3 regions of the Streptomyces sp. NPDC090127 genome follow, and region 2 is predicted to be linked to each of the others. Evidence: riboswitches for the same ligand, from Rfam matches in the RefSeq annotation. Region 2 holds a riboswitch; each other region holds the start of a gene.

Region 1 (3,265 bases), on a different contig from region 2:
AGTAACTCCGCTCCCCTCACGGCAGGGCGACGCGGGCCACTCTGACGGTTCGTCAGTTCTCGTTATAGTGGCCAGGGTCGAACAAGCACCTTGCCGTCGCGGAGAGATGAGGGCCCATGAGCCAGGTGACCGAGCACGGCGGAGGCGTCTGGGCGATACGGGTCCCCATCCCGGACAACCCCCTCGGGCACACCCTGGTGCACGTCGTCGACACCGACCGCGGGCCCGTGCTGATCGACACCGGGTGGGACGATCCGGCGTCCTGGAGCGAACTGTCCGACGGTCTCGTCGCGTTGGGCACCTCCGTGCGCGAGGTGCACGGGATCGTCATCACGCACCACCATCCCGACCACCACGGGCTCTCGGGTCAGGTGCGCGAGGCGTCCGGGGCGTGGATCGCGATGCACGCCGCCGACACCGCCGTCGTCCGCCGCACCCGCGCGTCCGAGCCCGGCACCTGGCTCGACTACCTCGCCCGCAAGCTGGCCGCCGTCGGCGCGCCCGAGGAGCACACCGCGCCGCTCCTCGCCGCCCGCGCCTCCGGCCGCCGCGCGAGCACCCTGCCCGGGCTGCGTTCCGCCCTCCCCGACCGGGAGATCGTCCCCGGCGAACTCCTCGACCTGGCGGGCCGCCGACTACGCGCGATCTGGACGCCCGGCCACACCCCGGGCCACGTCTGCCTGCACCTGGAGGAGGAGCACCCGGCGCGGCTGCCCGGGCACGGCCGGCTCTTCTCCGGCGACCATCTGCTGCCCGGGATCTCCCCGCACATCGGCCTCTACGAGGACCCCGACGACGCGGTGGTCACCGACCCCCTCGGCGACTACCTGGACTCGCTGGAGCGCATCGGGCGGCTCGGCGTCGCCGAGGTGCTCCCCGCCCACCAGTACGCCTTCGCCGACGCCGCCGGGCGGGTACGGGAACTGCTCGACCACCACGAGGAGCGGCTGACCGGGCTCGTGGACCTGCTCGCGCACCCGCTCACCCCGTGGCAGCTCGCCGAACGCATGGAGTGGAACCGCCCCTGGGAGCAGATCCCGTACGGATCGCGGACCATCGCGGTCAGCGAGGCCGAGGCGCATCTGCGCCGGCTCGTGAAGCTGGGCCGCGCCGAGGCCGTGGCCGGTACGGAGCCGGTGACGTACGTGGCGGTGTGACCGGTGACGTGCGTGGCGGTGTGACCGCCACGCACGTCACCGGCCGCGGTGTGACCACGCCCGGGCCGCGGCGGCCCGGGTGTGAGGCGGCTCCCACCCACCGGTCGGCCGGGGTACGGGCCGGTAGAGTGTGCGAGTCGTCATCACACCCGTTCGGGGGGAAGCCGGTGCAAATCCGGCGCTGACCCGCAACCGTGACCGTCCCTCGGAAGGCCGCCGGGCCGCAAGGCCCGGAGGAGCCAGAAGGCCCGCAACGGCCCGGAAGGCATCCGCCCCGAGAACGGGAGTCGGAATGCCCCGTCCGGGACGTGACCGCCGGCACCGTCGAGGAATACGGAGCCGAGCCTGGTGCCTCAGCGTGCCGGTGCCCGGCCGCAGGAGAGGCCACCACACGCATGACCACCGTCCGCCGCGGCGCCGCCGCGTTCGCAGCCGCAGCGGTGCTCTGCACCGGCATGGCCCCCGCCGCGTCCGCCGCGCCGTCCCCTTCCGCGACCCCCGCGCCCACCGTCCCTGCCGGGCTGTACGGCACGAAGGACCCGACGTACGACGGTGTGTGGCGCCAGTCGCTCGCGTTCGTCGCCCAGACGACCAGCGGAGTGCAGCCCGCCGACGAGGCCGTGAGCTGGCTGACGGGGCAGCAGTGCGCCAACGGCGCCTTCGCCTCCTACCGTCCCGACCCGGCGAAGCCGTGCGACCCGGCGACCATGCTGGACACCAACGCCACCGCCGTCGCCGTCCAGGCGCTCACCGGCGTCAAGGGCCGGAGCACCGCCCCCGAGCCGCTCGGGAAGGCCGCGGAGGCCGGTGCGAGCTGGCTGAAGAGCGTGCAGAACAAGGACGGCGGCTGGGGCTACAACCCCGGCAGTCCCAGCGACGCCAACTCCACCTCGATCGTCGTCAGCGCGCTCACCGCGCTCGGCCAGAAGCCCGGCGACGTGACGTCCGCCGAGGGCAGGACCCCGTACGACGCCCTGCTCACGCTCGCGCTGCCCTGCTCGACCAAGGAGGGCCCGGGCGCCTTCGCCTACCAGCCCGACAAGGACGGCAAGCTGCTCGCGAACGCCGACGCGACCGCCGCCGCCACCCTCGCGGGGCTCGGCAAGGGCATCACCGCCCGCGGCATCGAACCCCAGCAGACCCCGGTCTGCACGCCGGAGGCGAAGCCCACGATCGACCGGGCCGCGCTCAACGGCGCCTCCTACCTGGCCGCCGCGCTCGCCGGGACCGGCCACCTGAACACCCCGCCGATGCCGGGCGCCACCGACCCGACCGAGCTGCCGGACCACGGCAACACCGCCGACGCGGTCGTCGCGCTCGCCGCCGCCGGTGCCACCAAGGAGGCGACCGGCGCCCTGACCTGGCTCCAGCAGAACTCCGCCGCCTGGGCGAAGGAGAGCGGCCCCGCCGCGTACGCGCAGCTGATCCTGGCCGCGAAGGCCATGCGCGTCGACCCGACCGCGTTCGGTTCGACCGACCTCCTCAAGGAGCTGGCGGCCACCGGTCCCGCGCCGAAGGCCTCGCCCTCCCCCACCGCGAAGGCGAGCCAGGAGGAGAGCTCCGGCTCGCTGTCCAACCTGTGGTGGATCATCGGCATCGGCGCGGTCGCCGGCATCGGGATCGGCTTCCTGATCAGCGGGCGCAGGAAGTGAGTGCCTTTCGACCGTCGCGTCTCGTCGGCGCGGCCGCGTCCGTGGCGCTGACCCTCGCCGTGGCCGCGCCCGCCCAGGCCGCCGGCTACCGGTACTGGTCGTACTGGGAGGGCGACACACCGACCGCATGGGCGTACGCGACGCAGGGCCCGGCGACCGCCCGGCCCGGCGACGGCGACGCGATCGGCTTCCGCTTCGCGGTCAGCAAGGACACGAACGACGCCGCCCGGCCCTCCGTCGCCCCCGACTTCACGGGGGTCTGCGGCGGTACGGAGGCGAAGTCCGGCACCAAGCGCGTCGCCGTCGTCGTGGACTTCGGCACCCCGCAGGACGCCCCGCAGGGGGAGGCGCCGCCCGTCCCGCGGATCAGGACCGGCTGCGCGCAGGTCCGGGAGAGCGCGACGGGCGCGGAGGCGCTGGCCGCCGTGGCGAAGCCGCTGCGCTACGACAGCGCGG
Region 2 (3,265 bases):
AGGACTGGCGGTAGATCTCCGCGCCGTCCTTCTCGTAGTCGAACATCCTGGTGCTCTCGCTCATCTCGTGGTTGCTGAGGGGGTGCGGGCCGCCGCGACGGCGTCGGGGAGGTCGGTACGGGGGGTGGGCCGCCCGTCGACGAGGTAGGTGCCCTCGCCGGTGGCGACGACGTCGACCCAGGTCTCGGCCTGCGGGTGGCCGCACCGGCGCTCGCAGCCGGAGAAGTGGACGGGGAGGGCGACGGGGAGACCGCCGGGGGCGTCGGCGTGGCCCGGGGTGGCGTCGGTGTGGCCCGGGGTGGCGTCGTGCTCCGGGGCGCCGCCGTGGCCCGGGGTGGCGTCGGCGCGGACGTCGGCGAGGGACTTCGCGCAGCCGGGACGGCCGGTGCAGGCGCCGACGCCCGCCCAGGGGGAGCGGGGGTCGGTGATCAGGCCGTACGTGTCGAGGACGGCGAGCCGCTCCCGTGCGGCCGCCCGGTCGGCGAAGCCGGTGACGACGACCCCACGCCAGGGGGTGAGCCGCAGCTCCCCGTGGGACGCCGCCGCGTTCGCCGGGTTGTCCACTCTCTTCGCGCTGTCCGCTTTCTCCGTGCCGTCCGCGTTCTCCCCGCCCGCCGCGCTCTCCGCCAGCGCGCGCAGGTGTGCGGCCGTGAGGCGGCCGAGGGGGGTCAGGACGTGGAGGGCGTGCTCGCCGAGCAGGCCGGGGGCCGGCGGGGGTGCCGCGGTCCGCGGAGGCGTGGGTGCCGGTACGGGCTCCGCCGGTACGCCGGCCGCCGCGAGCGCCTCGGCCAGGCCCGGTACGTGTTCCCCGGGCAGCTCCCGGACCCGCCAGGCGCCGTTTCCCGCGGCGTGGGCGGCGTCGAGGAAGGCACCGGCCGCGGCGAGCGCGGCCCGGGGCGCGTCCACCGGGGCGACCGCGAAGACCTGGTCGCCCACCCGGAGCCGTACGGACGTCTCTCCTGCGACCAACGTCACATCGCCGCCGAGCCCGGCGACGTCCCCGCGCCCGTCGTCCAGGACGAAGAGGAACCGACCGGACAGGGCCGCCGTCCACTCCCGCCCACAGAGCAGCGCGTCCAGTTCCCGGGCCCACAACTGCACGTCACCGCAGCCGAGTCCGTCCAGCCCGGCCGTCGGTGAGGCCACCACGTTCCGGATCCGCTCATGGGTCGCGGAGGGCAGCAGCCCGGCGTCCGCGAGCACCTCCGCCAGCTCCGCCCCGCACCCCTCGCCGAGGCCGCGCAGCTCCACGTTCCCGCGTGAGGTGACGCTGATCCGGCCGTCCCCCAGGCCCTCCGCGACGGAGGCCAGGACCTGTGCCTGACGTACCGTCAACAACCCTGCGGGCAGCCGCAGTCGAGCCAGGCGGCCGTCGTCCGCGGAGTGCAGCCGAAGCGCCCCGGGGCAGGCGTCGCCACGGTCCCGTACGGGCGGTTCGCCCGGCAGGGGTGAGGTGGGTGGGGTGGGCGGCATGGCGGCGAGCATACCGACGTCACCAGCGGTCCCCGCCAGGCCCGGAGGACGCACGATCTACTATTCGGATCGGCATGGGGTCCCAGGACCCCGGGGAGGAAGCCCGGTGAGATTCCGGCGCGGTCCCGCCACTGTGAGCCAGGTCCCGCGAGGGGCCGGGTGAGTCAGGAACTCCTGCCGTCCACACGACCACCCGGGGCGCGGACAACCCCGAGGAAGGCCTGCGCACGCATGCGAATTCTGTTGCTGTCGCACTCCGACACCGACCTGCTCAGCGCCCGCGCGGCCGGGGGTCCGGTCGACTACCGGTTCGCCAACCCCTCCCGCCTCGCCCTGGACGACCTGCCGGGGCTGCTCGACGGCGCCGACCTCGTCCTCGTCCGCCTCCTCGGCGGGCTGCGGGCCTGGGAGGACGGGCTCGACGCGCTGCGCGCCACCGGGAAGCCGCTCGTCGTGCTCTCCGGCGAGCAGGCGCCCGACGCCCAGCTCATGGAGACCTCCACCGTCCCCGTCGGCGTCGCCACCGAGGCCCACGCCTACCTGGCGCACGGCGGCCCGGCCAACCTGGAGCAGCTGGCCCGGTTCCTCTCCGACACCGTGCTGCTCACCGGCCACGGCTTCGAGGCCCCGGCCGCCGCGCCCACCTGGGGTCCCCTGGAGCGCACCGCGCGCACGGAGACCGGTCCGACGGTGGCCGTGCTCTACTACCGCGCCCACCACATGAGCGGGAACACCGCCTTCGTCGACTCCCTCTGCGAGGCGATCGAGGACGCCGGCGCCCGCGCCCTGCCGCTGTACGTCGCCTCCCTGCGGGCCCCCGAGCCCGAGCTGATCGAGACGCTCAAGGGCGCCGACTCCGTCGTCACCACCGTCCTCGCGGCCGGCGGCACCACGCCCGCCGACGCCCAGGCCGGCGGGGACGAGGAGGCCTGGGACGCGGGCGCGCTCGCCGCCCTCGACGTACCTATCCTGCAGGCACTCTGCCTCACCGGCTCCCGGGCGGCCTGGGAGGAGAACGACGAGGGGCTCTCCCCGCTGGACGCCGCCAGCCAGGTCGCCGTCCCCGAGTTCGACGGCCGGCTGATCACCGTCCCGTTCTCCTTCAAGGAGATCGACGAGGACGGCCTCCCGGCGTACGTCGCCGACACCGAGCGCGCCGCCCGGGTCGCCGGGATCGCCGTGCGTCACGCCCGGCTGCGGCACATCCCGAACGCCGAGAAGAAGCTCGCGCTCGTCCTCTCCGCGTACCCGACGAAGCACTCCCGGATCGGCAACGCGGTCGGCCTGGACACCCCCGCCTCCGCCGTCGCCCTGCTCAGGCGGCTGATCGTCGAGGGGTACGACTTCGGGCCCGAGGACGAGATCCCCGGCCTGGTCTCCGGCGACGGCGACGAGCTGATCTACGCCCTGATCGAGGCCGGCGGCCACGACCAGGACTGGCTGACCGAGGAGCAGCTCGCCCGCAATCCGGTCCGCATCCCGGCGGCCGACTACAAGCGCTGGTACGCGACCCTGCCGCAGGAGCTGCGCGAGGGCGTCGAGCGGCACTGGGGCCCGCCGCCCGGCGAGATGTTCCTCGACCGCTCCCGCAATCCGGAGGGCGACATCGTCCTCGCGGCCCTGCGGCGCGGGAACCTGCTGATCCTCATCCAGCCGCCGCGCGGCTTCGGCGAGAACCCGATCGCGATCTACCACGACCCCGATCTCCCGCCGTCCCACCACTACTTGGCCGCCTACCGTTGGATCGCGGCGCGCGCCGAGGACGGCGGCTTCGGCGCGGACGCGATGGTCC
Region 3 (3,265 bases), on a different contig from region 2:
CAACCTCTTCACCCGCAACATCTACAAGGACTTCCTGAAGCCGGACGCCACTCCGGAGCAGGAGACCAAGGTGTCCAAGCTGGTGTCGCTGCTGGTGAAGGTGGGCGCGCTGGCCTTCGTCCTCACCATGGACAAGACCGTCGCGATCAACTTCCAGCTGCTCGGCGGCATCTGGATCCTGCAGACCCTCCCGGCCCTGGTCGGCGGTCTGTTCACCCGCTGGTTCCACCGCTGGGCACTCCTCGCCGGCTGGGCCGTGGGCATGGTCTACGGCACGGCGGCGGCCTACGGCGTGGCGAGCCCGACCCAGAAGCACTTCGGCGGTTCGTCCGCCGAGATCCCGGGCATCGGCGAGATCGGCTACATCGGCCTCACCGCCTTCGTGATCAACATGGTCGTCACCGTCGTCCTCACCTTCGTCCTGAAGGCCCTGAAGGCGCCCGAGGGCGTGGACGAGACCTCGCCGTCGGACTACACGGCGGACGCGGGCGACCCGGGTGTCGACAAGGAGATGCCGAAGGTCACCGCCGACACGCACTGACGCCGTCGACGCACCCGACGCGGTACCCGCACCACGCGAGGGCCCGGGGTTTCCACCAGGAAACCCCGGGCCCTTCGCCGTCCCCCTCGGGCAGACTGCCTGCCATGGACATCACGATCAGGGCGGTACGGCCCGACGAGTACGAGACGCTCGGCGCGCTGACGGCCGGGACCTACCTGGACGACGGGCTGCTCTTCCTCGGCGCGGACGACCCGTACCTGCCCGTCCTCGCCGACGTGGCCGGGCGGGCCGCGGAGGCCGAGGTGCTCGTCGCCGACGACGGGACGGGCCGGATCCTCGGCGGTGTGACCTTCGTGCCGGGCGGCACCCGGTGGGCGGACGTGGCGCAGGCCCACGAGGCCGAGTTCCGGATGCTGGTGGTCGCCCCGGAGGCGCGCGGCCGGGGCACCGGCGAGGCGCTCGTCCGGTTCTGCGTGGAGCGGGCACGGGCGATCCCCGGCTGCGCCCGGGTGGTGCTGTCGACCGACCCGGGGATGGTCGCCGCGCACCGGATATACGAGCGGATGGGGTTCGTACGGACCCCGGAGCGGGACTGGTCGCCGATTCCGGACCTCCATCCGCTGCTCACCTACGCGCTGGAGCTCTGATCCCGGAGTATTCCCGGATTCCCGGACGAATTCGCGGGCGACACAACATGTGGGGGGTGCCACGAGCGGCGCCCCCCACATGTATGCTCGTGCTCGCTGTCGCCGCAGGGGAATCCGGTGCGAATCCGGAACTGTCCCGCAACGGTGTGCTTTTGATGGCTTCGTCCGCCTGGTGAGTCCGAAGACCTGCCGACAGCGCGCCCGGTCCTTCCGTTCCGGGTGCCACAGACGTCCGGGCCTCGCGGAGTGGGCCGTGGCGCGGCCTTGCCCTGCGTACGGGGAGGGCCGCCGCCCGCCTCCACCCGCCGGCCCCGAGCCGAGCGAGGGAGAGCCCCACGTGACCATCGCGCCCGCCGATCCGGCCGCAGCGATCGAGAGCGACGGTAACGAGAGCGACGGACCCGGGACCGTGCTTCTGCGGACCCTGACCCACCTCACCGCCGACCTCCCCGACACCGACCCCGGCAGGGTCGCCGCCGCCGCGCTGCGCGGCCGCAACGCCGGTTCGGACGAGGCGGAGTTGCGCGAGCTGGCCACCGAGGCGGCCGCGGCCCTCATCGCCGAGGACCCCGCCTACTCCCGGCTCGCCGCCCGGCTGCTCACGATCACGGTCGCGGACGAGGCGGCCTCCCAGGGTTCGGTCCGCTTCTCCGCATCGGTCGCCGTCGGGCACCGCGAGGGCCTGATCGCCGACCGCACCGCCGACTTCGTGACGCTGCACGCCGAGCGCCTCGACGCGCTCGTCGACGGCGCCGCGGACGACCGCTTCGGCTACTTCGGTCTGCGCACCCTCTACTCGCGCTACCTCCTGCGCCACCCGATCACCCGCAAGGTGATCGAGACCCCGCAGCACTTCATGCTCCGCGTCGCCGCGGGTCTCGCCGAGGACGACAGCGTCCGCGCCCTCGACGAGGTCGCCGCGCTGTACAGGCTGATGAGCCGGCTCGACTACCTGCCCTCCTCCCCCACGCTCTTCAACTCCGGCACCCGCCACCCGCAGATGTCCTCCTGCTACCTGCTGGACTCCCCGCAGGACGAGCTGGACTCCATCTACGACCGGTACCACCAGGTCGCGCGGCTCTCGAAGCACGCGGGCGGCATCGGCCTCTCGTACTCCCGCATCCGCGCCCGCGGTTCGCTGATCCGCGGCACCAACGGCCACTCCAACGGCATCGTGCCGTTCCTGAAGACGCTGGACGCCTCGGTGGCGGCCGTGAACCAGGGCGGGCGGCGCAAGGGCGCGGCCGCGGTCTACCTGGAGACCTGGCACGCGGACATCGAGGAGTTCCTCGAACTGCGCGACAACACCGGTGAGGACGCCCGGCGTACGCACAACCTGAACCTCGCGCACTGGATCCCGGACGAGTTCATGCGCCGGGTCAACGCCGACGCCGAGTGGTCGCTGTTCTCCCCTGCGGACGTGCCCGAGCTGGTCGACCTGTGGGGCGACGAGTTCGACGCCGCGTACCGCGCCGCCGAGGCGAAGGGCCTGGCCCGCAAGACCATGCCGGCCCGTGACCTGTACGGCCGGATGATGCGGACCCTGGCCCAGACCGGCAACGGCTGGATGACCTTCAAGGACGCCTCGAACCGTACGGCCAACCAGACCGCCGAGCCGGGCCACACGGTCCACTCCTCCAACCTCTGCACGGAGATCCTGGAGGTCACGGACGACGGCGAGACCGCGGTCTGCAACCTGGGTTCGGTCAACCTGGGCGCCTTCGTCACCGGCGGGGACATCGACTGGGACCGGCTGGACGAGACGGTCCGCACGGCCGTCACCTTCCTCGACCGGGTCGTCGACATCAACTTCTACCCGACCGAGCAGGCGGGCCGCTCCAACGCCCGCTGGCGCCCGGTGGGCCTGGGCGCGATGGGCCTCCAGGACGTCTTCTTCCAGCTGAAGCTGCCGTTCGACTCCCCCGAGGCGCGCGCGCTGTCCACCCGGATCGCCGAGCGCATCATGCTCGCCGCGTACGAGGCGTCCACCGACCTCGCCGAGCGCAACGGCCCGGTGCCGGCCTGGGAGAAGACCCGCGCGGCGCGCGGTGTCCTGCACCCCGACCACTACGACGTCGAGCTCAACTGGCCCGAGCGCTGGGCCGCGCTGCGCGAG

What was found. Region 2 has a riboswitch for cobalamin ahead of cobN (cobaltochelatase subunit CobN). Riboswitches for the same ligand answer to the same signal wherever they lie in the genome.
Region 1: it holds a riboswitch for cobalamin, as region 2 does, so the genes downstream of both, ACIPPS_RS18335 (prenyltransferase/squalene oxidase repeat-containing protein) here and cobN (cobaltochelatase subunit CobN) in region 2, are expected to answer to the same signal.
Region 3: it holds a riboswitch for cobalamin, as region 2 does, so the genes downstream of both, ACIPPS_RS02480 (ribonucleoside-diphosphate reductase subunit alpha) here and cobN (cobaltochelatase subunit CobN) in region 2, are expected to answer to the same signal.

Annotation. Positions count from the first base shown of each region.
Region 1 is NZ_JBIVDE010000004.1:609,852-613,116, forward strand. It holds gene ACIPPS_RS18325 (alpha/beta fold hydrolase) at 1-5, shown strand, start outside; gene ACIPPS_RS18330 (MBL fold metallo-hydrolase) at 117-1,157, shown strand; cobalamin riboswitch at 1,315-1,455, shown strand; gene ACIPPS_RS18335 (prenyltransferase/squalene oxidase repeat-containing protein) at 1,553-2,809, shown strand; gene ACIPPS_RS18340 (SCO2322 family protein) at 2,806-3,265, shown strand, end outside.
Region 2 is NZ_JBIVDE010000005.1:405,578-408,842, forward strand. It holds gene ACIPPS_RS20730 (precorrin-8X methylmutase) at 1-64, opposite strand, end outside; gene ACIPPS_RS20735 (cobalamin biosynthesis protein CobG) at 61-1,485, opposite strand; cobalamin riboswitch at 1,529-1,668, shown strand; gene cobN (cobaltochelatase subunit CobN) at 1,705-3,265, shown strand, end outside.
Region 3 is NZ_JBIVDE010000001.1:564,966-568,230, forward strand. It holds gene mctP (monocarboxylate uptake permease MctP) at 1-541, shown strand, start outside; gene ACIPPS_RS02475 (GNAT family N-acetyltransferase) at 646-1,149, shown strand; cobalamin riboswitch at 1,220-1,358, shown strand; gene ACIPPS_RS02480 (ribonucleoside-diphosphate reductase subunit alpha) at 1,487-3,265, shown strand, end outside.